DNA from 3 places in the Streptomyces coerulescens genome. Region 1 is predicted to be linked to each of the others. Evidence: predicted binding sites of a transcription regulator. Region 1 holds the regulator's gene; each other region holds the start of a gene.
The links. Region 1 encodes HrcA, which represses chaperone genes, less so after heat shock. Its sites were predicted from a motif close to TTNGCACTCNGNNNNNCNGAGTGCNAA; they were not measured.
Positions count from the first base shown of each region.

Region 2: the regulator HrcA is predicted to act here: its motif matches at 2,869-2,895, upstream of groL (chaperonin GroEL).
Region 3: the regulator HrcA is predicted to act here: its motif matches at 2,145-2,171, upstream of groES (co-chaperone GroES).

Region 1 is NZ_JBHSKM010000019.1:293,384-303,136, forward strand. It holds gene ACFPQ9_RS24445 (ribonuclease Z) at 1-429, opposite strand, end outside; gene ACFPQ9_RS24450 (histidine triad nucleotide-binding protein) at 442-795, opposite strand; gene ACFPQ9_RS24455 (S41 family peptidase) at 915-4,145, opposite strand; gene ACFPQ9_RS24460 (hypothetical protein) at 4,221-4,715, opposite strand; gene ACFPQ9_RS24465 (16S rRNA (uracil(1498)-N(3))-methyltransferase) at 4,880-5,629, opposite strand; gene ACFPQ9_RS24470 (nitronate monooxygenase) at 5,626-6,711, opposite strand; gene dnaJ (molecular chaperone DnaJ) at 6,791-7,927, opposite strand; gene hrcA (heat-inducible transcriptional repressor HrcA) at 7,928-8,944, opposite strand; gene ACFPQ9_RS24485 (MBL fold metallo-hydrolase) at 9,110-9,753, shown strand, end outside.
Region 2 is NZ_JBHSKM010000023.1:6,952-16,704, reverse strand. It holds gene ACFPQ9_RS28865 (glucosyl-3-phosphoglycerate synthase) at 1-35, opposite strand, end outside; SAM riboswitch class I at 193-347, shown strand; gene thrC (threonine synthase) at 366-1,652, shown strand; gene ACFPQ9_RS28855 (MoaD/ThiS family protein) at 1,736-2,011, shown strand; gene ACFPQ9_RS28850 (cold-shock protein) at 2,454-2,660, shown strand; gene groL (chaperonin GroEL) at 3,058-4,680, shown strand; gene ACFPQ9_RS28840 (NADH:flavin oxidoreductase) at 5,031-6,158, shown strand; gene ACFPQ9_RS28835 (MFS transporter) at 6,282-7,730, shown strand; gene ACFPQ9_RS28830 (hypothetical protein) at 7,734-8,309, opposite strand; gene ACFPQ9_RS28825 (DinB family protein) at 8,349-8,885, opposite strand; gene ACFPQ9_RS28820 (DUF397 domain-containing protein) at 8,912-9,118, opposite strand; gene ACFPQ9_RS28815 (helix-turn-helix domain-containing protein) at 9,102-9,753, opposite strand, start outside.
Region 3 is NZ_JBHSKM010000008.1:531,271-541,023, forward strand. It holds gene groL (chaperonin GroEL) at 1-1,571, opposite strand, end outside; gene groES (co-chaperone GroES) at 1,690-1,998, opposite strand; gene ACFPQ9_RS16655 (polysaccharide deacetylase family protein) at 2,205-3,011, opposite strand; gene ACFPQ9_RS16660 (polysaccharide deacetylase family protein) at 3,008-4,018, opposite strand; gene ACFPQ9_RS16665 (THUMP-like domain-containing protein) at 4,131-5,303, shown strand; gene ACFPQ9_RS16670 (RNA polymerase sigma factor) at 5,304-6,593, opposite strand; gene ACFPQ9_RS16675 (YciI family protein) at 6,640-6,996, opposite strand; gene ACFPQ9_RS16680 (LCP family protein) at 7,132-8,196, opposite strand; gene ACFPQ9_RS16685 (LacI family DNA-binding transcriptional regulator) at 8,337-9,470, opposite strand; gene ACFPQ9_RS16690 (beta-xylosidase/alpha-l-arabinosidase) at 9,592-9,753, shown strand, end outside.

The DNA of each region.
Region 1 (9,753 bases):
GACGGGGTGCGACAGCAGGGCGGTGTGCAGCGTGTAGCCGCCGGTGTCGGCGATGACGCCGTCGGTGTCGACCGGGGCCTCGGTGATCTCGACGGTCTCGCGGTAGGCGGTGGCGTACCGAAGGCGGTCGAAGAAGCGCCGGCCGGAGCGCGGGTAGTGGGCGGTGACGGGGTGCGGGACCTTGTCGAGGTTGATCCGCTGGATGACTCCGGCGAGCCCGAGCGAGTGATCCCCGTGGAAGTGGGTGATGCAGATCCGGTTCAGGTCATGGGCGGCGACGCCGGCGCGCAGCATCTGCCGCTGGGTGCCCTCACCGGGGTCGAAGAGGATGCCTTCGCCGTCCCAGCGCAGCAGATACCCGTTGTGGTTCCGGTGCCGGGTCGGGACCTGGCTCGCCGTCCCGAGGACGACCAACTCGCGTACGGACATGACGACTTCGCCCTAGCCGGGGGGCCACTGCAGACCACGGCCGCCGAGGACGTGGGCATGCGCGTGGAACACGGTCTGGCCGGCGCCGGCGCCGGTGTTGAAGACCACGCGGTAGCTCTCCAGCTTGTCCTCGTCGGCGACGGCCTGTGCCTCGCGCAGGACGTCCGCGGCGAGGGCCGGATCGGCGGTGGCGAGGGTGGCGGCGTCCTTGTAGTGCGCCTTGGGGATGACCAGGACGTGGGTGGGCGCCTGGGGGTTGATGTCCCGGAACGCTACGGTCGTCTCCGTCTCCCGCACGATCGTCGCCGGCACATGGCCCTCGGCGATCTTGCAGAACAGGCAGTCGTCCTGCGGTTCCCCTGACATGTTCCCTCCGGGGGTTCGGCGGCGCTTTACGGTTGGCATCGTATCGTCGTCGGGTGCGGGTGCGTTGTGGCCGGCCACGCCCACGCGGCGGAGCCGCAGATCGATACGGCCCCGCGCCCCTACGTGGGCAGACTCGGCGGCGTTCTTGCCGGCCGTTCCTCCAGCCCCTCCAGCGCCAGGCGGATCGCCTCGTCCAGTTGGGCGTCCCGGCCCGCCACCCAGTCCTGCGGGCGCTGGAGCACCTCCACGTCCGGGTCGACGCCGTGGTTCTCGACGTCCCAGCCGTGGCCCTCCAGCCAGATGGCGTACTTCGGCTGGGTGATCAGGGTGCCGTCGACCAGGCGGTAGCGGCTGTCGATGCCGATGACCCCGCCCCAGGTCCGGGTGCCCACGACCGGGCCGAGGCCCAGTGCCTTGATCGCCGCGTTGACGATGTCCCCGTCGGACCCGGAGAACTCGTTGGCCACCGCGACCACGGGTCCCCGGGGCGCGTCCTGCGGATAGCTGTACGGCCGCATCCCGCGCGGCAGTTCCCAGCCGACGATCCGCCGGGCCAGCTTCTCCACGACCAGCTGGGAGGTGTGCCCGCCGCCGTTCTCCCTGACGTCCACGACGAGCCCCTCCCGGGCCACCTCGACCCGCAGGTCCCGGTGGATCTGGGCCCAGCCCGGCGCCTGCATGTCCGGGACGTGGAGGTAGCCGAGCCGGCCGCCGGACCTCTCGTGGACGTACGCCCGCCGGTCGGCGACCCACGCGTGGTAGCGCAGCGGCTGTTCGTCCGCGATGGGCACCACGACGGCGTGCCGTACGTCCCCGCCGCCGGCCGGTGAGATCGCCAGCTCCACCGCCTTGCCCGCCGTGCCGACGAGCAGCGGTCCGGGCCCGGTCACCGGGTCCACGGGCACCCCGGCCACCGCGACGATCGCGTCGCCGGCCCGCACCGCGACGCCGGGGGCGGCCAGCGGCGCCCGCGCCTCGGGGTCGGAGGTCTCCGACGGCAGGATCCGGTCGATGCGCCAACTCCCGTCGCCGTGAAGGGAGATGTCGGCGCCGAGCAGACCCTGGCGGGCCCCGCCGCCGTATCCGCCGCGTGGCGAGACGTAGGCGTGCGACGTGCCCAGCTCGCCCTGCACCTCCCACAGCAGGTCGACCAGGTCGTCATGGGTGGCGACGCGGTCGAGGAGGGGGCGGTAGCGGTCCAGGACGCCCGGCCAGTCCACGCCGCTCATGTCGGGCCGCCAGAAGTGGTCCCGCATGATGCGGCCGGCCTCGTCGAACATCTGCCGCCACTCGGCCGCCGGGTCGACCCGCTGCCGTACGCGGGTCAGGTCCACGGTGATGTTCGAGTCACTGTCCTCGTCGCCCGAGGCACGACGGTCGCTCGGTACGACCTTGAGCCTGCCGTCGGTCCACAGCAGGACCCGCTTGCCGTCGCCGCTGACCTCGAAGTCGTCGGCGTCGTCGGCGAGATGCTCCACGCGCCGCTGCAGGAGGTCGTAGCGCTCCAGCTCGGTCTTGGGCTCGGGGTCGTCGGGCGTGGCACGGGAGGCGCCGAGCGCGCCCCGCACGGGGTGGCGCAGCCACAGCACGCCGTCCTTCGCGGCGCGCAGGTGGGTGTAGCGGGCGGCCTCGACGGGGAACGGCACGATCCGGTCGGCGAGCCCTTCGAGGTCGATGCGGGTGGTGGGGGTGCCCTCGCTGTCGGGGGTCTCCTCCTTGTCGGGCGCGTCGAAGGGACGCCCGTGCCGCTGCGGGCCGAAGGGGGACGGGGTGGTGGCCGCCAGCGTGATCAGGTGCGGGCGGGAGCCGACCACGAAAGCCAGGTCGAAAACGTGCTCGTCGTAGACCGGGTCGAAGGCGCGCGTCGACAGGAACACCAGGTGCTTGCCGTCCTGGGTGAACGCGGGCGCGTAGTCCTGGAAGCGCAGCGGGGTCGCCTCGGAGACCGACAGGTCGGTGGTGTTGGCGAGTTTGAGCTGGGCCAGCGGGCGCGGGCCGGGGTGCGACCAGGCGAGCCAGGCCGAGTCGGGCGAGAACACCAGCCCGGCCACGTCGCCGTCCACGCTGCGGTCGACCTCGCGGACCTCGCCGCTCTCCCGCTCGACGAGCAGCACCCGGCCGTCGTGCGCGGCGACCGCCGCCCGGCTCCCGTCGGGTGCCATGGCCAGCTCCAGCACCCGCCCGAGCTGTCCGGCGGCCAGTCTGCGCGGGGTGGCCCCGGGCGCCGGCCCGGTCGCGGGGGCGAACTCCAGCGCGTCGTCGCCCTCGGCGTCCGTCACCCACACCACCCACTCCTCGCCCTCCGCGCGGAAGGTGCGCGGCAGCCTGGCCCGTACGCCGGGCTCGGCGGCCAGCGCGCGGGCGGGGCCGGAACGATGGGTGACCCAGTGCACGGTGCCGCGGACACACACGGCGCTGCCGCGCGCGGTGTGGTCGGGCGCGGCCTCCCCGAAGGAGCGGGCGGCGTTCAGCGGGTAGGGCTGCCGGTCGGTGCGCTGGCCGCCGAGCCGGATGTCCAGCCGGCGCGGCTCGGCCCCGTCGAGGTCGTCCAGCAGCCAGAGTTCACCGGCGGACGCGTACACGACGCGGGTGCCGTCGCTCGCGGCGTGCCGGGCGTAGAAGCCGTCGAGGGGCGTGTGCCTGCGCAGGTCGGAGCCGTCGGCGAGGGAGGAGTGCAGGGCCCCGACGCCCTCGTGGTCGGAGAGGAAGGCGATCCGGTCCCCCACCCACACGGGGTCCTCGAGGTTCCCGTCCAGTTCCTCGTGGAGCCGTACGAAGTCGCCCTCGCCCTCCCGGTCGATCCACAGCTTGCCCGCCGTACCGCCCCGGTAGCGCTTCCACCGGGCGGCCTCCAGTCCCATCGGCGCGGAGGCGAGCACCAGGTGCGGTCCGTGCACGACGTCGCCGACGGGGCCGTAGGGCAGGGTGGTCGCGGGGCCGCCGTCGAGCGGGACGGTGTGGGCCCAGGTGCGGCGGCTGCCGGCCTGGCCCTGTGTGCTGATCGCGAGGACCCGGCCGTCCGGGGTCCAGCCGCGCACCCGGGTCTGCCAACTGCCCCAGTGCGTAAGGCGCTTGGCGGGGCCACCGTCGACCGGCGCGATGTGTACCTCGGGGGCGCCGTCGCGGGTGGAGGTCCAGGCGACGGTCGTGCCGTCGGGCGAGATGCGCGGCCGGGTGACCGGCACGTTGTCGGCGCTGACCCGCCAGGCGCGGCCGCCGTCGAGGGGGGCGAGCCATACGTCGTCCTCGGCGGTGAAGGCGACCAGGTCGCCGCGCAGATGCGGATACCGCAGATACGCGGCCCAGGGGTGGGGGACCGAAGCCGGGGCAGACGTCGCGGACTGTGTCACCCGATCACCCTAAGCAGGCGCGGCGTGCGCGAACAGCCCTTTGGATCACTTGCCCGCGCCGCCCGGGTGACGCGGTCACTTGCCCTCCGGCCAGCAGTTCGGGTGCTGCTTGCAGTAGACGGTCTTGGTGACGGTGACCGTGACGGTGGGTCCGGGCTGCTGTCCGCCGCCGGGGTTCACGGGCGAGGGCGTGGCGTTGCAGTTGCCCAGCCCGTTCACATGGAACCACTCCTTGCCGTCGATCTTGGCGACGAGGTCCCCGCGCACACAGGCGCCGCTGACGGCCCGGGTGATCCGGCCGGTGACGACGATGTCCTTGCCGTCGCCGGTCTCGCCCTCGCAGTCGACCTTGACCACGGTGTTCTCGCTCGCCGAGGGACCGGAGGCGTTGTTGCCGCCGTCGTAGGAGCCGGTGCAGTTGAGCCACTGCACATCGGCCTTCTGCCGTTCCAGTTCCGCGGTCACGGTCTGGTCGGTGGTGAACGCGACGGTCGCGCTGCTCAGTCCGCCCGGGTCACAGGCGCCCAGCCCGCCGACCGCGATCACGGCGAGCCCGGTGGCACCCGCCACCCGCGCCCCGCGCCCGCGGCGCCCCGCACGCCGGTCCACGCGACTCCGAACCCAACTGAATGCCCCCATGGGAGGCGAGCCTGCCACTGTCCCGGCCGACGCGGTAGAGCGCATACGGCCACGAACGGATCGGTCACGTCACCGTGCCGAGCGCGTGGCCGATGTCAGGACCAGCGGCCGGTGCGGCCGAGGAGCAGGGCCGTCGCCGCTGTTCCGGCGGTGGAGGTGCGCAGGACGGTACGGCCCAGACGGTACGCCTTCGCCCCCGCCTCCTCGAAGAGGGCCAACTCCTCCGGGGACACTCCGCCTTCGGGCCCGACGACGAGCACGATCTCACCCTCGGCGGGCAGTTCGGCGGTCGCGAGCGGCTCGCTGCCGTAGTCGCGGTCCTCGTGCAGTACGGCGGAGAAGTCGGCCGCCGCGAGCAGCGCCGCGACCTGCTTGGTCGTCGCCGCGTCCGCGACCTCGGGGAAACGCACCCGGCGGGACTGCTTGCCGGCCTCGCGGGCGGTGGCCCGCCATTTGCCGAGCGCCTTGACGCCCCGCTCGCCCTTCCACTGCGTGATGCACCGGGACGCCGCCCACGGCACGATCGCGTCGACGCCGGTCTCGGTCATGGTCTCCACGGCGAGTTCACCGCGGTCGCCCTTGGGCAGGGCTTGGACGACGGTGATCCGGGGCCGCTCGGGGGCCTCCTCGGCCACGGCACCGAGTTCCAGCACGAGGCGGTCCTTGCCTTCGGCCGCCTTGACGACGCCCTCGGCCCAGCGGCCGTGCCCGTCGGTGAGGACGACGTCCTCGCCGGCCCGCAGCCGCTTCACCGACACCGCGTGCCGGCCCTCGGGCCCGTCGAGCACGAACTCGGCGCCGCCGGCCCGCTCCAGCGACTCTACGACGAACACCGGCGCGGTCATCCGGCCGTACCGCCCTTCGGGAAGACCGACAACGCTGTCGACGCCGCGTCCAACTCCGCGACCAGCACCTCCACCAGCCGCCCGGCGGCGAGTTCGCGGGCCATGCGGTGTCCCTGCCCGGCCCACAGCGCCATGCCCTGCGGGTCGCCGGTCGCGGCGGCCTTCTTGCGCAGCGGCGAGGTGAGGTGGTGGACCTCGGGGTAGGCGGCGGGGGCGTACGGGCCGTGCTCGCGCATGAAGCGGTTGACCAGGCCGCGCGCGGGCCGTCCGGAGAACGCGCGCGTCAACTCGGTGCGGACGAACAGGGGGTTGGTCAGCGCCTGCTTGTGCAGGGCGTTCGCGCCGGACTCCGGGGTGACCAGGAAGGCGGTGCCGAGCTGCGCGGCACTGGCGCCGGCCGCGAGGGCGGCGGCGATCTGGCTGCCTCGCATGATGCCACCGGCCGCGACCAACGGCAGGCTCACGGTCTCGCGGACCTGGGCGATGAGCGACAGCAGCCCTATTCCGGTGCCGTCGGTCTCGGGGTTGTCGCGATGGGTGCCCTGGTGGCCGCCGGCCTCGACGCCCTGCACGATCACGGCGTCGGCCCCGGCCCGCTGCACGGCGAGGGCCTCGTCCGGGGTGGTGGCGGTGACGAGGGTGACGGTGCCGGCGCGGCGCAGCGACTCCAGTACGTCCGCGCCGGGCACGCCGAAGTGGAAGGAGACGACGGGCACCGGGTTGTCCAGCAGCACGGCGAGCTTGGCGTCGTAGCCGTCGTCGCGGCCGCTGTCCGGGTCCCCCAGCTCGACCTCGTACCAGGCGGCCTCACCGGCGAGCTGATGACCGTAGACGTCCACGGCCGCGGCGTCCGCGTGGTCGGGCTGCGGCATGAACAGGTTGACGCCGAAGGGACGCTGGGTCAGCCCGCGCAGCTGCTTGATCTCCTGGTACATCCCGTCGGCGGTTTTGTACCCGGCTGCGAGAAACCCCAGCCCACCGGCCTCGGACACGGCGGCGGCGAGGTGCGGCACGGAGACGCCGCCCGCCATGGGGGCCTGCACGATCGGATGGGGGAAAAGATCGGTCAGCGCGGAGGACATGACGGCATGTTGTCACGTCCCCCGAACAAGTCCGAATCGGCCCTTCCCCTTGCCCTGGACCGTGACTTTCCCACGGTCGTCAGCGCCCGTTGAAGGCGTCCTTCAACCGTGAGAACAATCCCTGCTGACCCGGCTGGAACTGCCCCTGGGGACGCTCCTCGCCCCGTAGCTTGGCCAGCTCGCGCAGCAGTCGCTCCTGCTCCGGATCCAGCTTCGTCGGCGTCTGGACCTCGACGTGCACGATGAGGTCACCGCGCCCACCGCCGCGCAGATGCGTGACACCGCGGCCGTGCAGCGGGATCGACTGGCCGGACTGGGTGCCGGGCCGGATGTCGACCTCCTCCATGCCGTCCAGCGTCTCCAGCGGCACCTTCGTGCCGAGGGCCGCCGCCGTCATCGGGATGGTCACCGTGCAGTGCAGGTCGTCGCCGCGCCGCTGGAAGGTCGAGTGCGGGAGTTCATGGATCTCGACGTAGAGGTCACCGGCGGGACCGCCACCGGGTCCGACCTCGCCCTCACCGGCGAGCTGGATCCGCGTGCCGTTGTCCACACCGGCCGGGATCTTGACCGTCAGGGTGCGCCGGGACCGGACCCGGCCGTCACCCGCGCACTCGGGGCACGGCGTCGGCACCACGGTGCCGAAGCCCTGGCACTGCGGACACGGCCGCGAGGTCATGACCTGGCCCAGGAAGGACCGCGTCACCTGCGACACCTCACCGCGCCCGCGGCACATGTCACATGTCTGGGCCGAGGTCCCCGGCGCCGCGCCCTCGCCGTTGCAGGTGTTGCAGACGACGGCCGTGTCGACCTGGATGTCCTTCGTCGTGCCGAAGGCCGCCTCGTCGAGCTCGACCTCAAGACGGATCATCGCGTCCTGGCCGCGCCGGGTGCGCGAGCGCGGGCCGCGCTGGGACGCCGTACCGAAGAACGCGTCCATGATGTCCGAGAAGTTGCCGAAGCCACCGGCGCCGAAGCCGCCCGCGCCCGCGCCGCCCGCCTGGGACAGCGGGTCGCCGCCGAGGTCGTAGACCTGCTTCTTCTGCGGGTCCGACAGCACCTCGTAAGCGGCGTTGATCTCCTTGAACCGCTCCTGGGTCTTCGGATCCGGGTTGACATCCGGGTGCAGCTCGCGGGCGAGCCGCCGGAAGGCCTTCTTGATCTCTTCCTGCGACGCGTCGCGACGCACGCCGAGCACGGCGTAGTAGTCCGTGGCCACTTACGACTCCGCCAGGATCTGTCCGACGTAACGTGCCACTGCGCGTACCGCTCCCATCGTTCCCGGGTAATCCATGCGGGTCGGTCCGACCACGCCGAGCTTGGCGACTGCCTCGCCGCCCGAACCGTAGCCCACCGAGACCACGGAAGTGGAGTTGAGTCCCTCATAGGCGTTCTCGTGCCCGATCCGCACGGTCATGCCCGAATCCCCGGCCTCGCCAAGCAACTTGAGGAGGACGACCTGCTCCTCCAGGGCTTCCAGGACCGGCCGGATGGTGAGGGGGAAGTCATGTCCGAAGCGGGTGAGATTGGCGGTGCCGCCGATCATCAGCCGCTCCTCGTTCTCCTCGACGAGTGTCTCCAGAAGCGTGGAGAGCACGGTCGAGACGGTGCCGCGGTCCTCCAGGTCGAAGGCCTCGGGGAGGTCCTCGACGAGCCTGGGCACATCCGTGAAGCGACGCCCCGCGACCTTGCTGTTCAGCCGCGCCCGCAGATCCGCGAGCGAGGCCTCGCCGAACGGCGCCGGGCAGTCGACCATCCGCTGCTCGACCCGGCCGGTGTCCGTGATCAGCACGAGCATCACCCGCGCCGGCGCGAGCGAGAGCAGCTCGACGTGCCGGACGGTGGACCGGGTCAGCGACGGGTACTGCACGACGGCGACCTGCCGGGTGAGCTGCGCGAGCAGCCGTACGGTCCGCGCCACCACGTCGTCGAGATCGACGGCGCCGTCCAGGAAGTTCTGGATGGCGCGCCGCTCGGGCGGGGTCATCGGCTTGACGCCGGCGAGCTTGTCGACGAACAGCCGGTAGCCCTTGTCGGTCGGGATGCGCCCGGCGCTGGTGTGCGGCTGGGCGATGAAGCCCTCGTCCTCCAGGGCCGCCATGTCGTTGCGGACGGTCGCCGGGGAGACGCCGAGGTTGTGCCGCTCGGTGAGCGCCTTGGAGCCGACCGGCTCCTCCGTCCCGACGTAGTCCTGGACGATGGCGCGCAGCACCTGGAGCCTGCGTTCACTCAGCATCTTCGCGCACACCTCCAGAAGTCGTTCCCCTTGGCATCTTTCCTGGCACTCTGTCCATCCGAGTGCCAGCCGTCCCCGGCCAGTGTACGGCGGTGGGGTACACCCCGGGCAAGGCCGGGCCAGGTCCGCCGTGCTCGACACGGGTGTCCCCGCTAGCGTCGCCGCATGACGGTGACTTGGGAAGAGCTGGGATGGGAGCGGCTGGCGTCCGGGGTGGGCCGGTGCCGGCTTCCGGAGTGGGACTGCACGGCGGGGCTGGTCGTGGGGGACGGCACGGCGCTGATCGTCGACGCCGGTTCGAGCCTCGCGGAGGGCGTGCGGTTGCGTACGCAGGCGCAGTGGCTCGCCGGTCACCGTGTGACTCATCTCGCGCTGACCCATCCCCACTTCGACCATGTCTTCGGTGCGGCGGCGTTCGCCGGCACGGAGGTCTACGGCCCGGTCGGCATGGACACGGTGCTCGACGGGCGGCAGGCACGCGAGGAGCTGCGCGACGACGCGGTGACCCACGGTCTCGATCCGGCCGCGGCGGAGGAGGCGGTGGACGCGCTGATCCGCCCCCACCACCAGGTCAGCGGCGAGTGGACGCTCGATCTGGGCGGCGGCCGCCGGGTCCTGCTGGCGAACGTGGGCCCCGCGCACACGGCCCACGACCTGGTGGTGCTGGTGCCGGGCGAGTCCTCCGCCGACCGGGAGGTGGTCTTCTGCGGCGATCTGGTGGAGGAGTCCGGCGAACCCCAGGCCGGTTCCGACGCGGTGCCGTCGCACTGGCCGGCCGCCCTGGACCGGCTGCTGTCCCTGGGCGGCGA
Region 2 (9,753 bases), on a different contig from region 1:
CGGCTGCTCAGCCAGCGCTCGACTTCTTCCAGCACGGTCGGCGGCTCCTCACTGTCGGGACGCTGTGATCCATCTCGCGGTTCGGACGGCTATCTCAACTGTCCTGGCGTTCGGTTACAGTCTTGAACAACGCGGATGACCATCGCATGTCCGGGGTCAACCGTCGTCCACAACCGCACAACAACCGCATACCGCTCATCCAGAGGGGCAGAGGGATACGGCCCGATGAAGCCCCGGCAACCCTCCAGCCGGTCTCGTAGATCAGTGTTGATCGTTCCGCGAGGCTCCCGGCTAGGGAAGGTGCCAAATCCGTCTCACGGCGAGATGCGTCGTGAGGAAGATGAGGAGAAAGGGCCTCGCCTCACATGGCTGCGCAGACTGTTGCAAGCACCACTGAATCCACCGTAGACCTCGGCCCCGCCGCGGCGCTCTCCTGCCGCGAGTGCGGTCACCGGGTACCGCTCGGCCCGGTCTTCGCGTGCGAGGAGTGTTTCGGCCCGCTGGAGATCGCCTACGACTTCTCGGCCTACGACGCCGAGGAGCTCCGCAAGCGGATCGAAGCGGGCCCCGCGAACATCTGGCGCTACGCGCCGCTCCTGCCCGTCCCCGCCGACGTGGCCACCAAGCCGAACATCAACCCCGGCTGGACCCAGCTCGTCAAGGCCGACAACCTCGCGCGTGAGCTGGGCGTCGACGCCGGCAAGCTGTTCATCAAGGACGACTCCGGCAACCCGACGCACTCCTTCAAGGACCGTGTCGTCGCCCAGGCCCTGGAGGCCGCCCGCGCCTTCGGCTTCACCACGCTCTCCTGCTCCTCCACCGGCAACCTGGCCGGCGCTGTGGGTGCCGCGGCCGCCCGTGCCGGCTTCCGCTCGTGCGTGTTCATCCCGCACGACCTGGAGCAGGGCAAGATCGTCATGGCCGCGATCTACGGCGGCGAGCTGGTCGGCATCGAGGGCAACTACGACGACGTGAACCGCTTCTGCTCCGAGCTGATCGGCGACCCGGCCGGCGAGGGCTGGGGCTTCGTCAACGTCAACCTGCGGCCCTACTACGCCGAGGGCTCCAAGACCCTGGCGTACGAGATCTGCGAGCAGCTCGGCTGGCAGCTCCCCGACCAGCTGGTCGTCCCGATCGCGTCCGGCTCGCAGCTCACGAAGATCGACAAGGGGCTCCAGGAGCTGATCAAGCTCGGGCTCGTCGAGGACAAGCCGTACAAGATCTTCGGTGCGCAGGCCGAGGGCTGCTCGCCGGTGTCGACGGCCTTCAAGGCCGGGCACGACGTGGTCCGCCCGCAGAAGCCGAACACCATCGCCAAGTCGCTGGCCATCGGCAACCCGGCCGACGGGCCGTACGTCCTCGACATCGCGCGCCGCACCGGTGGGTTCGTGGAGGATGTGACGGACGAGCAGGTCGTCGACGCCATCAAGATCCTCGCCCGGACCGAGGGCATCTTCGCGGAGACCGCCGGCGGTGTGACCGTGGGCGTGGCGAAGAAGCTGATCGAGAACGGCGTGCTGGACCCCGCCAAGACCACGGTCGTACTGAACACCGGAGACGGCCTCAAGACGCTGGATGCGGTGGCCGGCACCGGGCTCACTGCGACGATTCGTCCCAACCTGGACTCGTTCCGCGAGGCCGGTCTCGCATAGCCGTTTTTCGTCTGCGGGCCGGTGGGGGCTGGTCGCGCAGTTCCCCGCGCCCCTAGGTTCGTTCCCCTACCGGAGGTTTCATCGTGAGCGTGACCGTTCGCATCCCCACCATCCTGCGCACCTACACGGGTGGCCAGGCCGAAGTGAGTGCCGAGGGTGGCACCCTCGCCGAGGTCATCTCCGATCTGGAGAAGAACCACACCGGGATCGCCGCCCGGGTGCTGGACGACCAGGGCAAGCTGCGTCGGTTCGTCAATGTCTACGTCAATGACGACGACGTGCGTTTCGAGCAGGGCCTGGAGACCGCGACCCCGGACGGCGCGGGTGTTTCCATCATCCCGGCCGTCGCCGGCGGCTGACCGAATGACCGATCATTACCTTCGGTAACCCGAGTTACTGAGAGTTCACCGAATTGCCCCCTCCGTGAGAGAAGCGGAGGGGGCAATTCTGTGTGGTTGAGCGAGGTACAGTTGGGGAACGTGCCGCCGATCTCCGAGTCGGTTGCCCTTGATTTCTGCCGTACGCCCGACAAGAAGTAGCCAAAGTGTGCGGGTTTTTTGCGGCTTTTGTTCCGTATGCCGGGTCCGACTTGACCTGAAGTCAGCGGAATTGTCCCCACATTCCCGACCGGTCGTGCCCGGATTTCTCGTCCGATTGACCTGTTGCAGACGGCAGTTGGGCAGATACATTCAGCCGCGGTCGACGCGTTCCGGCGCACGCCCCCGACCGATGGGGGGTGAGGTCTGACCCGGATCCGCGAAGTGTGGATCTGTGCAAGGGCCAGTAATAGGGGAGTTAGGCATGGCTCAGGGCACCGTCAAGTGGTTCAACGCGGAGAAGGGGTACGGCTTCATCGCGGTCGACGGTGGTGCGGATGTTTTCGTCCACTACAGCGCGATCCAGATGGACGGGTACCGCACCCTGGAAGAGGGCCAGCGGGTCGATTTCGAGATCTCGCAGGGTCAGAAGGGGCCGCAGGCGGACATGGTCCGTCTGGCGACCGGCTGAAGCAACGCGTCGACTAACAGCAGCGACGTACTTCTTCGAAGGGCCCGCACCTCCTCGGGGTGCGGGTCCTTCGCCGTGTTCGGACGCTGTTCGGGGCCTGTTCGCCCACTGCTGACCCGGAGCCCCGATCCCCGAGAGCCGCTTGCTCCCACCCGCCACCCGCCACCCGACCACCACCCCTCAACGAGCGCCCGCTTCGCGAGGGCGCCTTGCACTCTCATGGGTCGAGTGCTAATCATTGCGTTAGCACTCTGAAGGTGAGAGTGACAACGAAGGACCGGGTCGGTGAGGCCCGCAAGCCGAGTGGGGCAAGGAACCGCAAGGCATGCGAGCCGTCCGTCGCGGGCGCGGGCGCGGTCCGAAGGAATCACCCCCAGTCCTGGAGGGACCACTTCACATGGCCAAGATCATCGCGTTCGACGAGGAGGCGCGGCGCGGCCTCGAGCGCGGCATGAACCAGCTCGCGGACGCCGTGAAGGTCACGCTCGGCCCCAAGGGCCGCAACGTCGTCCTCGAGAAGAAGTGGGGCGCCCCCACGATCACCAACGATGGTGTCTCCATCGCCAAGGAGATCGAGCTCGAGGACCCGTACGAGAAGATCGGCGCCGAGCTGGTCAAGGAAGTCGCCAAGAAGACGGACGACGTCGCCGGTGACGGTACGACCACCGCGACCGTTCTCGCCCAGGCCCTGGTCAAGGAGGGCCTGCGCAACGTAGCCGCCGGCGCCAACCCGATGGCCCTCAAGCGCGGTATCGAGCGTGCCGTCGAGGCCGTCTCCGCCGCCCTCCTTGAGCAGGCGAAGGACGTCGAGACCAAGGAGCAGATCGCCTCCACGGCCTCCATCTCCGCCGCCGACACCCAGATCGGCGAGCTCATCGCCGAGGCGATGGACAAGGTCGGCAAGGAAGGCGTCATCACCGTCGAGGAGTCCCAGACCTTCGGTCTGGAGCTGGAGCTCACCGAGGGTATGCGCTTCGACAAGGGCTACATCTCGGCGTACTTCGCCACCGACATGGAGCGGATGGAGGCGTCGCTCGACGACCCGTACATCCTGATCGCCAACTCCAAGATCGGCTCCGTCAAGGACCTGCTCCCGCTCCTGGAGAAGGTCATGCAGTCGGGCAAGCCGCTGCTGATCATCGCCGAGGACGTCGAGGGCGAGGCCCTGTCGACCCTGGTCGTCAACAAGATCCGCGGCACCTTCAAGTCCGTCGCCGTCAAGGCCCCGGGCTTCGGTGACCGTCGCAAGGCGATGCTGAACGACATCGCCATCCTCACCGGCGGCGAGGTCATCTCCGAGGAGGTCGGTCTCAAGCTGGAGAACACCTCCCTGGACCTCCTGGGCAAGGCCCGCAAGGTCGTCATCACCAAGGACGAGACCACCATCGTCGACGGTGCCGGCTCCTCCGAGCAGGTCGCGGGCCGGGTCAACCAGATCCGCGCCGAGATCGAGAACAGCGACTCGGACTACGACCGCGAGAAGCTCCAGGAGCGCCTGGCGAAGCTCGCGGGCGGCGTGGCCGTCATCAAGGCCGGTGCCGCCACCGAGGTGGAGCTCAAGGAGCGCAAGCACCGCATCGAGGACGCCGTGCGCAACGCCAAGGCGGCCGTCGAGGAGGGCATCGTCGCCGGTGGTGGCGTGGCCCTGCTCCAGGCCTCCGGTGTCTTCGAGAAGCTGGAGCTGGAGGGTGACGAGGCGACCGGCGCTGCCGCCGTCAAGCTCGCCCTTGAGGCCCCGCTGAAGCAGATCGCCGTCAACGCCGGCCTCGAGGGCGGCGTCGTGGTGGAGAAGGTCCGCAACCTCACCCCGGGTCACGGCCTGAACGCCGCGACCGGTGAGTACGTCGACCTGGTCGCCGAGGGCATCATCGACCCGGCGAAGGTGACGCGGTCCGCGCTGCAGAACGCCGCGTCGATCGCCGCGCTGTTCCTCACGACCGAGGCTGTCATCGCCGACAAGCCGGAGAAGGCCGCTGCGGCCGCTCCGGGTGGTATGCCGGGCGGTGACATGGACTTCTGATCGGCTTCGGGGGCCTCGGCCTCCGGTTGATCAACGTCCTTACCGAGGGCGGTACCTGCTGTTGCGACATTCGCGACAGGGGGTGCCGCCCTCGGTGCGTTGGCGGGTGCGGGTCGGTTGTGGCTGGTCGCGCAGTTCCCCGCGCCCCTGAAGGGGCGCCCAGCGCACGCCCTGCTTTTAGGAGCGCGGGGAACTGCGCGAGCAACCACGAATCACCCGCACCCGCCCCCACATCCGATCCCCCTCCTGGGAATGCGCGACCTCACACCCATCGTTGCTTCATGAGGTGCAATAATGCGTGCGCACATACTGCTCGGTATAAACAGCCCCCGTTCCCAGGAGCCCTCCACATGACCGTCACCCAGCCCGCCGCCTCCCGCGCGGCCCGGATTCTGTCCCGGCCGACCGCGATCAATGGCCTCACCGTTCCGAACCGCATCGTGATGGCGCCGATGACGCGCATGTTCTCCCCGGGCGGCATCCCCGGAGAGGACGTCCTGTCGTACTACTCGCGTCGTGCCGCCGCCGGTGTCGGCCTGATCGTGACCGAGGGGACGTACGTCGGGCACGAGTCGGCCGGGCAGAGCGACCGCGTGCCGCGGTTCCACGGTGAGGAGCAGCTCGCCGGCTGGGCGAAGGTCGCGGACGCGGTGCACGCGGCGGGCGGGACCATCGTGCCGCAGCTGTGGCACATCGGCATGGTGCGGCAGCAGGGACAGCCGCCCTACGCCGAGGCCCCGGCCGTCGGCCCCTCCGGCCTGCGGATCGGCGCGGACGAGGCCACCGGCAAGGCCATGACCCGGGGTGACCTGGACGACGTCATCGGCGCCTTCGCCGAGGCCGCCGCGGACGCCGAGCGCATCGGGTTCGACGGTGTGGAGATCCACGGTGCGCACGGGTATCTCGTGGACCAGTTCCTGTGGGAGGGGACCAACCGGCGTACGGACGCGTACGGCGGTGACCCGGTCGCCCGTACCAAGTTCGGCGCCGAGATCGTGGCCGCCGTACGCGAGCGGGTCTCCCCGGACTTCCCCGTCATCTTCCGCTACTCGCAGTGGAAGCAGGAGGCCTACGACGCGCGTCTCGCCGAGACCCCGGAGGAGCTGGAGGCCATCCTCGCCCCGCTCGCCGCGGCCGGCGTCGACGCCTTCCACGCCTCCACCCGCCGCTACTGGATCCCGGAGTTCGACGGCTCCGACCTCAACCTCGCGGGCTGGACGAAGAAGCTGACCGGCAAGCCCACCATCACCGTCGGCTCGGTCGGCCTGGACGGGGAGTTCCTCGGCGCGTTCGTCGGCCAGGGCTCCGCGCTCAAGGGCATCGACGACCTGCTGGACCGGCTGGAGTCCGACGAGTTCGACTTCGTCGCCGTCGGCCGGGCGCTGCTGCAGGACCCGGAGTGGGCCGCGAAGGTGCTGGACGGCCGCTTCGGCGAGCTGGCGGCGTATGACGCGGCGTCGCTGAAGACGCTGAGCTGACGTCCGTAGGGTCACCTCCTCCCCGGGGGTGACCTGCGTCGCTTGAGTAAGTCAATCAACTGACTTAAGGTTGCCTCGGTCAATCAGCTCTCATGCTGTTCGTACGCCGACGGAGGCAACCCCATGTCCCACCCCCCATCGCCGAGAACGAATGCCGTGGTGGCGGTGCTGGCCTTCGCCGGGATCGTCGTCTCGCTGATGCAGACCCTGGTCATCCCGATCGTCCCGGAGCTGCCGAAGCTGCTGGACGCGCCGGCCTCCGACACGGCCTGGGCGGTGACCGCGACCCTGCTGGCCGCCGCCGTCGCGACGCCCGTGATGGGCCGGCTCGGTGACATGTACGGCAAGCGGCGGATGCTGCTCGTGAGTGTGGTGCTGCTGGTGGGCGGCTCGGTGGTGTGTGCCCTGAGCGACTCGCTGGTGCCGATGATCGTCGGGCGGGTGCTCCAGGGTCTGGCCTCCGGCGTCATCCCGCTCGGCATCAGCATCATGCGCGACGAGCTTCCCGCCGAGCGCCTCGGCTCCGCCACCGCCCTGATGAGCGCCTCCCTCGGCATCGGCGGCGCGCTCGGCCTGCCCGCCGCCGCGCTCATCGCGGACAACTTCGACTGGCACGTCCTGTTCTGGACGTCGGCCGGCATGGGTGTCGTGGCCCTGGGATGCGTCCTGCTGTTCGTGCCCGAGTCGAAGGTGCGCACCGGCGGGCGCTTCGACCTCGTCGGCGGGATCGGCATGGCGGTCGGGCTCGTGTGTCTGCTGCTGGGTATCTCCAAGGGCGCCGACTGGGGCTGGACCAGCGGCACGACGCTCGGTCTGTTCGCGGCGGCCGTGCTGATCCTGCTCGCCTGGGGCTGGTGGGAGCTGCGCACCGAGCAGCCGCTGGTCGACCTCCGTACGACCGCCCGCCGTCAGGTCCTGGTCACCAACCTGGCCTCGATCGCGGTCGGCTTCGCGATGTTCGCGATGAGCCTGGTCATCCCGCAGCTCCTCCAGCTCCCCGCCCAGACCGGCTACGGCCTCGGCAAGTCGATGCTGGTCGCGGGCCTGTGCATGGCCCCGTCGGGCCTGGTGATGATGGCGACGGCCCCGGTCTCGGCGGCGATCTCGCGCGCGAAGGGCCCGAAGGTGACGTTGATGATCGGCGTCCTGATCGTGGCCGCGGGCTACGGCCTCAACATCGTCCTGATGTCCGAGGTCTGGCACTTCATCCTCGTCGCCTGCATCATCGGCGCCGGTGTCGGCTTCGGCTACGGCTCGATGCCCGCCCTCATCATGAGCGCCGTACCCGCGTCGGAGACGGCCGCCGCGAACAGCCTCAACACGCTGATGCGCTCCCTCGGTACGTCCACCGCGAGCGCCGTCGCCGGTGTGATCCTCGCCCAGATGACGACGAACCTCGGCGGCTACGCCCTCCCGTCCGAGAACGGCTTCAAGGTGGTCCTGGCGGTGGGCGCGGGGGCGGCACTGCTGGCGTTCGTCGTGGCGTCGTTCATTCCGCGCCACGGTTCGGCCGCCGACGAGGAGCCCGTGGCGCGGCCGGCGTCGGAGCCGGCACGAGCGACGGCCAAGTAGCGGCTACGGATTGCCCAGCGGCTCGATGTCGACCTTCACCGGAGTGCCCCACACCCGCAGCACCTCGTAGTCGGTGAACTCGTGCACCAGCCGGTAGGCCATGGCGGGACGCGGCCCGCGACGCTGGGCGGCGAGATACAGCTCGGCCTCCCGCCGATCACGCCGTGGCGTCCCGCACAGCTGCCACTCCTGCCCGTTCCACAGCTCCGGCAGCCAGCGCTGCTGGGGCTGTGGACGGTCACCGCGCACGCCGTAGCGGGAGGGCACCGGGTGCTCGGGGGACTGCGGGACCGCCGGGCCCGAGCCGTTGTACTCGGAGCGGCGGGCCGACCTGCGCCGTGTCTCGCACAGCAGGCAGAGGTCCGGGGCCGCGGGGTCCACCGGGCCGCCCGGGTGCTCGGCACACCGGGTCGTCCGGGCGGCCGTCGAGACACTCTCGTCCAGCAGATCGATGGCGCGGCGCAGATCCGCCTTGACCTCGTGCAGCCTGGCGTCCGGCGTGTCGGCGGTCAGGGCCTCGCCGTGCTCGCCGAGGAGGCGGAGGGCTCGGCCCAGTGCCGTCAGTTGGGCGTGGTTCATGCAAACCAGTGTGCAGTGCCAGGCCCTGTACGCCAGCTCTCAGCCCATGCTCTTCGCGCCGTCCAGGGACTCCCGGATGATGTCGGCGTGGCCGGCGTGCTGGGCCGTCTCGGCGATGATGTGCAGCAGCACCCTGCGGGCCGACCAACGGGCGCCCGGCTCGAACCACGGGGCCTCCGGCAGCGGGTGGGAGACGCCCAGGTCGGGCAGGTCCGCGACCAACTTGTCGGTTCGCCCGGCCACTTCCTCGTACGCCGCCAGGATGCCGTCCAGCGTCTCGCCGGGCAGCATCCGGAAGTCGTCCGCCCGCTTCGCGAAGTCCGCCTCGGTCATCTCCTTGAAGTTGCCCATGGCCGAGGGGCCGCGCTGGATGAATTCCGCCCAGCTCCGCTCCGTCGACGTGACGTGCTTGATCAGGCCGCCGAGACACAGCTCACTGGCCGTGCTCCGCTTCCCCGCCTGCTCGTCGGTGAGGTCCCGGGTGGTGAACCGCAGGAAGTGCCGGTGCTTGGCCAGCGTCTCCAGGAGGTCGGCGCGCTCGTCGGTGACGGTTTCGTTCTTCGAGGTCTCGTTCATGAGGCCTACGGTAGGAGCCGTTTAGGTCAGATCCTGACCGCATTGACGAACGCGGACCATGCGGATTCTCGGAATATGAGCTTCGGGCCGTGGGGGCCTGTCTTGGAGTCGCGGACGGGGACGACGGTGGGGATGTCGTGGGTGACTTCGAGGCAGTTGTCGCCACCGCCGCCGCTGTACGTCGACTTGCGCCAGGTGACCGCGCTCAGGTCGTAGTCAGGGATGCTCGTCATGGGAGTAATCCTGCGCCAACGCCTCGATCATGGCCAGGGACTTCTCGGGCGAGAGCGCGCAGGCCGTGAGGAGTTCGTAGGTGAACTTCATTTGGGCGACGGTGGCCGGGGCGTCCTCAAGCCGTCCGGTGCCGACCCCCTCGAAGTACGCCAGCGGAGGCGCGTCCTCGAACTCCATCAGCTTCAGGGAGCCCTTCATCGCAGAGTGCGCACCCGCGCTGAACGGCAGCACCTGCGCGATGACCCGGTTCCGGCGCGCCAGACCCGCTACGTGGCGCAGGGCTTCCGCCATCACCGCTCGACCGCCCGTCACCCGGCACAGCGCCGCCTCGTCAAGTACCGCCCACAACAAGGGCTTTGTTGGATGATCGAGGAGACGGGTCCGAGCCACCCGGCCCTCCACCCAGTCGTCGATGGTCTCCTTCGGCGCTGTCGGGTCGTACGCCCGGTTCACGGCCCGTGCGTACGCGGGCGTCTGGAGGAGCCCGGGGATCAGCAGAGGCGCGTACTCCCGGATGGTCGTCGCTTCGGCCTCTGCCTCCGCCGCCTCGGCGAAGTGCTCCGGATACCTGGACTTGTTGGACGCCTTGCAGTTCCGCTCGAAGAACCCGTCCGTCTCCAGCACCTCGTCGATC
Region 3 (9,753 bases), on a different contig from region 1:
TTCTCGACGACCAGGGTCTCGGTCGTCAGAAGCAGGGAGGCGATGGAGGCGGCGTTCTCCAGGGCGGAGCGGGTCACCTTGACCGGGTCGATGACGCCGGCCTTGACCAGGTCGCCGTACTCGCCGGTCGCGGCGTTGTAGCCGTTGCCCTTCTCCAGCTCGGCCACCTTGGAGACGATGACGTAGCCCTCGAGGCCGGCGTTCTCGGCGATCCAGCGCAGCGGCTCGACGGCGGCCTTGCGGACCACGGAGACACCGGTGGCCTCGTCGCCGGTCTTGTCGAGGTTGCCCTCGAGGACCTTGACGGCGTGGACCAGCGCGGAGCCACCACCGGAGACGATGCCCTCCTCGACCGCGGCGCGGGTCGCGGAGATGGCGTCCTCCAGACGGTGCTTCTTCTCCTTCAGCTCCACCTCGGTGGCGGCGCCGACCTTGATCACGCACACGCCGCCGGCCAGCTTCGCGAGGCGCTCCTGGAGCTTCTCGCGGTCCCAGTCGGAGTCGGTGTTCTCGATCTCGGACTTGATCTGGGCGACGCGGCCCTGGACGTCCTCGGACTTGCCGGCGCCGTCGACGATCGTGGTGTCGTCCTTGGTGACGGTGATGCGGCGGGCGGAGCCCAGGACGTCCAGGCCGACCTGGTCGAGCTTGAGGCCGACCTCCTCGGAGATGACCGTGGCACCGGTGAGGGTCGCCATGTCCTGCAGCATCGCCTTGCGGCGGTCACCGAAGCCGGGGGCCTTGACCGCGACCGCGTTGAAAGTGCCGCGGATCTTGTTGACGACCAGGGTCGACAGCGCCTCGCCGTCGACGTCCTCGGCGATGATCAGCAGCGGCTTGGAGGCACCGGCCTGGATGACCTTCTCCAGCAGCGGCAGCAGGTCCGCGATGGAGGAGATCTTGCCCTGGTTGATGAGGATGTAGGGGTCCTCCAGGACCGCCTCCATGCGCTCCTGGTCCGTCACGAAGTACGGCGACAGGTAGCCCTTGTCGAAGGCCATGCCCTCGGTGAAGTCCAGCTCCAGACCGAAGGTGTTGGACTCCTCGACGGTGATGACACCGTCCTTGCCGACCTTGTCCATCGCCTCGGCGATGAGCTCGCCGACCTGCTGGTCCTGGGCGGACAGCGCGGCGACCGCGGCGATGTCGGACTTCTCGTCGATCGGGCGGGCGGAAGCCAGGAGGTCCTCGGAGACGGCGGCCACGGCCGCGTCGATGCCCTTCTTGAGCGCGGCCGGGGAGGCACCCGCGGCGACGTTCTTCAGGCCCTCACGGACCAGCGCCTGGGCCAGCACGGTGGCGGTGGTGGTGCCGTCACCGGCGATGTCGTTGGTCTTGGTCGCCACCTCCTTCACCAGCTGGGCGCCGAGGTTCTCGTACGGGTCCTCGACCTCGACCTCACGGGCGATCGTGACACCGTCGTTGGTGATGGTGGGCGCGCCGAACTTCTTGTCGATGACGACGTTGCGGCCCTTGGGGCCGATCGTCACCTTGACCGTGTCGGCCAGCTTGTTGACGCCGCGCTCGAGGGCGCGACGGGCGTCCTCGTCGAACTTCAGGATCTTCGCCATGACAGCGGGAGCCCTCTCGAAATCTGTGGGTTCAAAAAGACACTGCGCCCCGGGCGCCCGGCTTCTCTAAGTGGTCGCGGGGGCCAGGGGCGCAGCTGGAAAAACTCTGAGGTGGTGCTTACTTCTCGATGATCGCGAGCACGTCGCGAGCCGAGAGGACGAGGTACTCCTCGCCGTTGTACTTCACCTCGGTGCCGCCGTACTTGCTGTACAGCACGATGTCGCCGGTCTTGACGTCGAGCGGCAGGCGCTCGCCGTTCTCGAAGCGGCCCGGGCCCACGGCCAGGACGACGCCCTCCTGGGGCTTCTCCTTGGCGGTGTCCGGGATGACCAGGCCAGAGGCGGTGGTCTGCTCGGCGTCGAGCGGCTGGACCACGATGCGGTCCTCAAGCGGCTTGATGGCAACCTTGGAGCTGGTGGTCGTCACGATCCGACCTCCCCCTTCGGAGATCTCACGGGGTTAACTGTCTGAGGTGGCGACCAGGTGGATCCGTCGTCGCGGGTGCCGGACCTGCCCGTCGCGTAGTTGGCACTCTCCAGTGGGGAGTGCCAGACCCGAGACTATGACCGTGATTAGCACTCGGTCAAGCGGACTGCTAATTCACCACGGCGCGGCGTATCGCGGCGGTGCCGCTACAGGTAGTCCTCCAGGCGCCCCACCGCCAGGCCACACTTCTGAATCTCCCGCAGCAGGCGTGTCGTGCGCTCCCGCAGACTCAGCCCGGCCGGCTCACCCGAAGGGACGGACACGATGTCGCCGGCCCGCAGCCGGGCCGGGCCCTTCGCATACGTCAGCCCGCCGTCGCCCCCCATCGCCGCCCGCCACAGCACGACCGCCGTCACCCCGCAGTCGGCCGCCGCCCGGAGCGTGGTGGTGTCGTACGTGCCGTAGGGCGGGCGGAAGAGGCGGGGGCGGATGCCGAAGCGGGCGCGGAGCTTGTTCTGCTGGCCGCAGATCTCGGCGCGCTGTCCGGCGTACGGCAGGCCGCGCAGGGCGGCGTGGTCGAGGGTGTGGTTCTGGATCGACGCGCCCACCGCGCGCAGCCGGGCGAAGTGGCCGTAGCCCGGGCCGACCACGCTGTCCGTGAGGAACATGCTGACGGGCAGCCGCAGCTCACGGACCATGTCGACGAAGCGGGGGTCCTTCTCGGCGCCGTCGTCGTAGGTGAGGAAGACGACCCGGTCGCGGGTGGGGACGTGGTGCACGACGGGCAGCGGGCCGCCGGCCGGGTGCGGTGGCCGGCGGGCGGGTGGCGACGGGGGCGCGGGCAGCGGGGCGGTCAGGCCCCAGTGGCGGTACGGCCGGCTCGTGTGCGTCGGATTCTTCGCCGACCGTGCCGTCTGCTCGCGGGGGTCGGCCGGACCGGTCGCACAGCCGGCGAGAAGGGCGGACGCCAGGACCACGGCCGCGAGCGCCCGCACCCCCGGCGGCGGCCTCACAGGTAGTCCTCCAGCCGGGCCACGGCGTACCCCTCGGCCGTCACCTTGTTCAGGAACCGGCGGATCATGTCGGGCATGGTGCCCTTCCAGTCGTTCCGGCCCCGGAAATGAGTGAGCACGATGTCACCCGGTCGGATCTTCCGGTCCCACTCGCGGTACTCCCAGTGGTCGACGAAGACCTCCTCGTTCCACAGCGGGACGTACTTGATGCCGCAGGACTTCGCGGCGCGCAGGGTGGCCCCGTCGTAGTTGCCGAAGGGCGGGCGGAAGAGCAGCGGGCGCTTGCCGTAGCGCTCCTCGATGATCTCCTGCATACGGCAGATCTCGTGCTGCTGGCCGCGGTAGGAGAGGGCCGGGAGGTAGGGGTGGTGGAGGGTGTGGTTGTTCAGCACCACGCCGGAGCGCTGCATCCGCCCGAAGTAGCCGTAGTCGTCCTCGATCACGTAGTTGCTGAGGAAGGCGGTGTACGGCAATTGAAGATCGCTCATCATCCGCAGGAAGGCCGGGTCCTTCTCGGCGCCGTCGTCGATGGTGAGGAAGACGACCCGCTGCTTGGTCGGAATGGTGGTGAAAACGGGCGGCAGGCCGAGTTCCTCGTGGCCGTCGACCTCGAATCCCTCGCGGGTGGTGATCCGCGGCTTCCTGGCGGGGGGCGGCGGGGGCGTGAGCGGGATGCCGTCCAGGCGCCAGCGCCGGGCGGCGGCGATCCGGGCGGCGCGGGCCTCCTGAGCCGACTTGAGCTTCTTGGCCTGCGGGTGGACGGCCGGCGGCGGCGCCTTGAGCGGCGGCCGGCTCGTCGTGGAGCCCGCGGTCTCGGATCCGTCTCCCGCCCCGGGTACGGCTGGGGTCCCGGATCCGCCGGGCTGCGCACAGCCGGAGGCGATGGCGGCCGCGACGAGCACGGCCATGACGCCGTGGACGCGCGCACGCCGGGCCGTCCGCTGACGGCGTCCTACGGCGACCGCCCCATTTCCGAGGCTTTTGTCATTTTGTACTACTAGTCGCATGGAGCCGGATCCTGGCAGGCACCCGCCCCGAACCCGCGCCGACACCGCGGCAGCCGACGGACCATCCACCGACTGGCCGATAGCGGGGTGGCACCTGGTCGACAATGTCCCGGTGAACGACCACCTCGCCTCCCTCTCCTTGCTCCTGACCCCCGAGGGCCGCGCCCTCCTCGACGTCGTCCGGGACACCGACCCCGCCGACGAACTCGCCGTCGCCACCCGGCTGCGTCGCGAGCACCCCGCCGAGCTGGTGTCGGCGGCCCTCGGGCAGGCGCGGCTGCGGCAGCGGGCGGTGGCGAAGTTCGGGGCGGCGGACGCGGGGCGGATGTTCTTCACGCCGAACGGGGTCGAGCAGTCGACGCGCGCGAGTGTGGCCGCCTACCGGGCGGGGCGGATGCGGGAGCTCGGCATCGGCTCGGTCGCCGACCTGTGCTGCGGGATCGGGGGCGACGCCCTCGCGCTGGCGCGGGCCGGGATCCGGGTGCTGGCGGTGGACCGGGATCCGGCGACGGCGGCAGCGGCGCGGGCGAACGCCGAGGCCCTCGGGCTCGCCGACCTCATCGAGGTGCGGGAGGCGGACGTCACCGAGGTGGACACCGGCGGCTACGACGCCGTGTTCGTCGACCCCGCCCGGCGCGGCGGTCGCGGGAGGATCTTCGACCCCGAGGCGTACTCGCCGCCACTGTCCTGGGCCGTCGACGCGGCACGCGAGGCCCCGCACGCCGCTCTGAAGATCGCGCCCGGCATCCCCCACGAGGCGGTCCCCGACGACGCCGAGGCCGAGTGGATCTCGGACGGCGGGGACGTGAAGGAGGCCGTGCTGTGGTTCGGCACCGCCCCCGGAGCGATTCGCGCCACCCTGCTGCCGGGCCCGCGCACCCTGCTCTCCCGCGGTCTGCCCGACCCCGAAGTCCGTCCCGTCGGGCGGTACTTGTACGAGCCCGACGGCGCCGTCATCAGAGCCCATCTGGTCGCCGAGGTCGCCGAGGACCTGGACGGCGGGCTCGTCGACGCGACCATCGCCTACATCACGGCCGACGAGCTGCGGCAGACGCCGTATGCGACGGCCTACGAGATCACCGACCGGCTCCCCTTCAACGTCAAGAAGTTGAAGGCGCTGCTGCGGGAGCGCGAGGTGGGTGTCCTGACCGTCAAGAAGCGCGGCTCCGCCGTGGAGCCGGAGGAGCTGCGCAGGAAGGTCAAGCCGCAGGGGCCGAACGCGGCGACGGTGTTCCTGACCCGGGTGGCGGGGGCGCCGACGATGCTGGTGGGGCGGCCCGCGTAGTCACACCCCGGTGTCCGCCGCGCGCCTGAGCAGCATCTCCCGCTCCGGCTCGTTGCGGGTCAGCGTCGCCGCGCGCTCGAACTCCGCCCGCGCCTCCGCCGTACGGCCCAGGCGCCGGAGCAGGTCACCGCGGACACTCGGCAGCAAGTGGTAGTCCCGCAGCGCCGGTTCGGCGGCGAGGGAGTCCACGATCTCCAGCGCCGGCTCCGGGCCCTCGGCCATCGACACGGCGACCGCGCGGTTCAACTCGACGACCGGGGAGGGCACTCGGGCGGCGAGGAGGCCGTAGAGGGTGGCGATGGTCTTCCAGTCGGTCTCCTCGTAGGTGTAGGCGTGCGCGTGGCATGCGGCGATGGCCGCCTGGAGGGCGTACGGGCCGGGCCCGCCGGTGGCTGTGGCGTCGGCCCGGGACAGGGCCGTGATGCCGCGGGCGATGAGCATGCGGTTCCAGCGGCCGCGGTTCTGGTCCTTCAGCAGGATCGGCTCGCCGGACGGGCCGGTGCGGGCCGCCGCGCGGGACGCCTGGAACTCCAGGAGGGACGTCAGGGCGTGCACCTCCGGCTCCTTCGGCATCAGCCCCGACAGCACCCGGGCCAGCCGCAGCGCGTCCTCGCACAGCCCCGGGCGCAGCCAGTCGTCGCCGGCCGTGGCGGCGTACCCCTCGTTGAAGATCAGGTAGATGACGTCCAGGACGGAGCCGAGGCGGGCCTCGCGGTCGGGGCCGTAGGGGACCTCGAAGGCGACGTTCTTGGTGGCGAGCGTGCGCTTGGCGCGGACGATGCGCTGGGCGACCGTCGGCTCCGGGACCAGGAAGGCCCGGGCGATCTCGGGGGTGGTCAGGCCGCCGAGGAGGCGCAGGGTGAGGGCGATGCGGGCGTCCGGCGACAGCACCGGATGGCAGGTGGTGAAGACCAGGCGGAGCAGGTCGTCGTCGATGTCGTCGGGGTCGGACGGCTCCTCGGGAGGTGCCGTCGTCTCCAGGTCGCGGCCGATCTCGGCGAGCTTGCGGGCGTAGTTCTCGCGGCGGCGGATCAGGTCGACGGCGCGGTGCTTGGCGGCGGCCATGAGCCAGGCGCCGGGGTTGTCGGGCACGCCGTCGCGCGGCCACTGCTCCAGCGCGGCGACCAGCGCGTCCTGCGCGAGTTCCTCGGCGATGCCGACGTCGCGGACCATGCGGGCGACGGCGGCGATGACGCGCGGCGACTCGATACGGAAGACGGTCTCGACGGTCGCGGCCGGGCCGGCGGGGGCACGGCCGGCGGCTGCGGTGGGCTGGGGCTGTGGTTCCACAGCCCACCATCAGACACCCGTACGGCCACGGAGCCAAGGAACCGGCTCAGCCCTCGGCGATCTCCCGCACCTCGCAGGTCACGGTCCACTCCTCGCCGTGCACCTTGACGAACCGCTTGGTCCACTCCAGGGCCTCGGCCATGTCCTTGCACTGCATGAGCGCGTAGCCACCGACGACCTCCTTGGACTCGGTGAACGGCCCGTCGGTGACGGAGATGCTGCCGCCCTCCCAGTGCACGCGGCTGCCCTGTGCGGAGGGCGTCAGTCCGGCCGTGTCGAGCATGACGCCGGCCTTGGTGATCTCCTCCAGGAGCTCGCCCATCCGCTGCATCATCTCGGGGCTCGGGCCCTCGGCGGGGGCGGTGGACTCGTCGATCTTCACGAGCGACAGGTAGCGGGGCATGGTGGCTCCTCGGTGGTACGGGACCGGGTCCTTCCCGGTCTCTCACCCCTGCGTCGAACGGCGGGCCGCCCGATCGACACGCTCCCCGGATTTTCTCCCAGGATTTTTCCGGCCGCTTCCCGCACCTGGCCCCCCTCAGCGCAGCGACTCCCACAGCTCCCCCGCCTCCGGCTCCTCGGCCACCACCCGGTTGCGGTCCGAGGCCGCCGGTACGACGGGCATCATGACCGTCCGCACCGTGTCCGACGTCAGACCGCTCAGGCTGCGGCCGAGGCTCACCAGTTCGGTCAGGGAGTCCAGGCCGGTGTCGGTGGTCAGGCCGGCCGTCACCGCGTCGGCGACCCGGTAGAGCCTGGCGGGGTCGGTGAGCAGGGAGGTGGCGGAGATCTGGTCCAGGAGGGCCTTCACCAGGGTCTGCTGAAGGTCGATACGGCCGAGGTCGCTGCCGTCGCCGATACCGTGCCGGGTGCGGGCGAGGGCCAGGGCCTGCTCGCCGTCCAGGTGGTGCGTGCCCGCTTCCAGGGTCAGATGGCTGTCCTCGTCGTCGATGTCCTCGTCCGTGGTGACGATGACGCCGCCCAGCGCGTCCACCAGCTTCGCGAAGCCGGAGAAGTCGATCTCGATGTAGTGGTCCATGCGGATGCCCGTGATCGACTCGACGGTCTTGACGGCACAGACGGGGCCGCCGACCGCATACGCGCTGTTGAACATGGAGTTGTAGGCCACCTCCGTCGACCCACCCGACGGCAGCGGGCAGGACGGCCGGGTGACGAGGGTGTCGCGCGGGATGCTGACGACCGTCGCCCCGGTGCGGCCGGCGTCGATGTGCACGACCATCGCGGTGTCGGAGCGGGCGCCGGTGCTGCTGCCGCCGCCGAGTTCCTTGTTCTCCTCGCCGGCGCGCGAGTCCGAGCCGAGGACCAGGACGTTCAGGGAGCCCGTGGGCAGCGGGGAGGCGGAGGCGGCGGGCGCCGGGGTCGTCATGGCTCGCGGCGGACGGTTGTCGCCGAGCGCGCTGTCGATGTCGACGCTCTCGATGTTGCCGTTGAGGTGCCAGTAGACCCAACTCCCCGCGGCGACGGCCGAAGTCAGCAGACCGGCGAGGAGGAGGCCGACGGTCTTGAGCGCTGTCGACCGCCGGCCCGTGTGTATGACGTCGTCCCCGTCCGTATCCCGCCCGTTCGCGCCAAGTCCCGTCATAGGCAGGAACGTACGTCCGAATTATTACGGCCAGGGACGCCAGGGCCGCTTTTCTTCGGAAATTCTCAGACTTCCGGACCGAACCGGCCCCGTCCCGCCCAGGCCATGGCCACCGCCGAACACTCGAAAGTTTCGGATCGTCAACCGACTTGCTTCGGCGCGGTGTTCGACGGCGGCTCCGCCGTACTGCTGCGCACCACGAGGCTGGTCGCCAGCTCCACCCGGGTCGCCGGCGTCCCCGTCTCCCGCGCCAGATCCAGCACCAGCCTCGCCGCGGCCTCGGCCATCTCCGTCAGCGGCTGCCGTACGGTCGTCAGCGGCGGGCCGACCCAGCGGGCGACCGGCAGATCGTCGAAGCCGACGACGCTGAGGTCCTCGGGGATCCGCAGCCCCAGCTCGCGCGCGGCCTCGTACAGCCCGAGCGCCTGGAGGTCGTTGCCGGCGAAGACGGCGGTCGGCCGGTCCGGGCGACGCAGCAGTTCCAGGCCCTGCCGGTAGCCGGTCTCGTGGTGGAAGTCGCCGGGCCGGACCAGGTCCTGATCGACCGGCAGCCCGGCCGTCTCCAGCGCCGCGCGGTAGCCGTCGAGGCGGGCGCGGCTGCACATCATGCGGGACGGCCCGGTGATCGCGCCGATCCTGCGGTGGCCGAGCTCGACCAGATGCCGGGTCGCGGCGAGCCCGCCCTGCCAGTTGGTGGCGCCGATGGACGGCACGTCGGCGCCCGGGTCGCCCGCCGGGTCCATCACCACGAACGGGATCGAGCGGCTGGTGAGCAGGGCGCGCTGGGACTCGTCGAGGCCGGACAGTACGAGGACCACGCCGTGCGGGCGGCGGGCGGCGACCTGGTCGGCCCAGGTCCTGCCCGGGGTCAGCCGCCCGGCGCTCTCGCTCAGCACCACGCTCAGCCCGGCGTCACGGGCCACGTTCTCCACGCCCCGGATGACCTCCATCGCCCACGCGCTCTCCAACTCGTGGAAGACCAGGTCGATCAGGGGCGAGCGGCCGGCCTCGGCCCGCCGGCGCCGGTAGCCGTGGGCGCGCAGCAGCTCCTCGACGCGGGTGCGGGTGGCCGGGGCGACGTCGGCTCGTCCGTTGAGGACCTTCGAAACAGTCGGCGCGGACACACCGGCCTCACGGGCGATCTCGGCGAGCGTCGCGGTCTGCGTGGACCGGCCGGTCGTCGGCGCCGTCGTCGTGGTCGTCCGGGTTTCCGACGTTGTCGGCCGGCTTTCCGACTCTGCCGTCCGGGCTTCAGCGGGCTCACGGGCTGTCATGGCGGCGATCGTATCCCTGCGCGACCTCTTGACGAACCCTTCTCGCCACACCTAGGTTCCGGAACATTCGAGGTGAATAACGAAACATTCGCGAGTGGGCCATCGCCCCGACAGGAGTTTCATGACCACCGCCCCCTGGCGCGACCCCGCCCTGCCCGCCGCCGTCCGCGTCGACGACCTCCTCTCCCGGATGACCCTGGAGGAGAAGACCGCCCAGCTGTACGGCGTATGGGTGGGCGCCGCCACGGACGGTGAGGCACGGACCGACGGAGTCGCCCCGCAC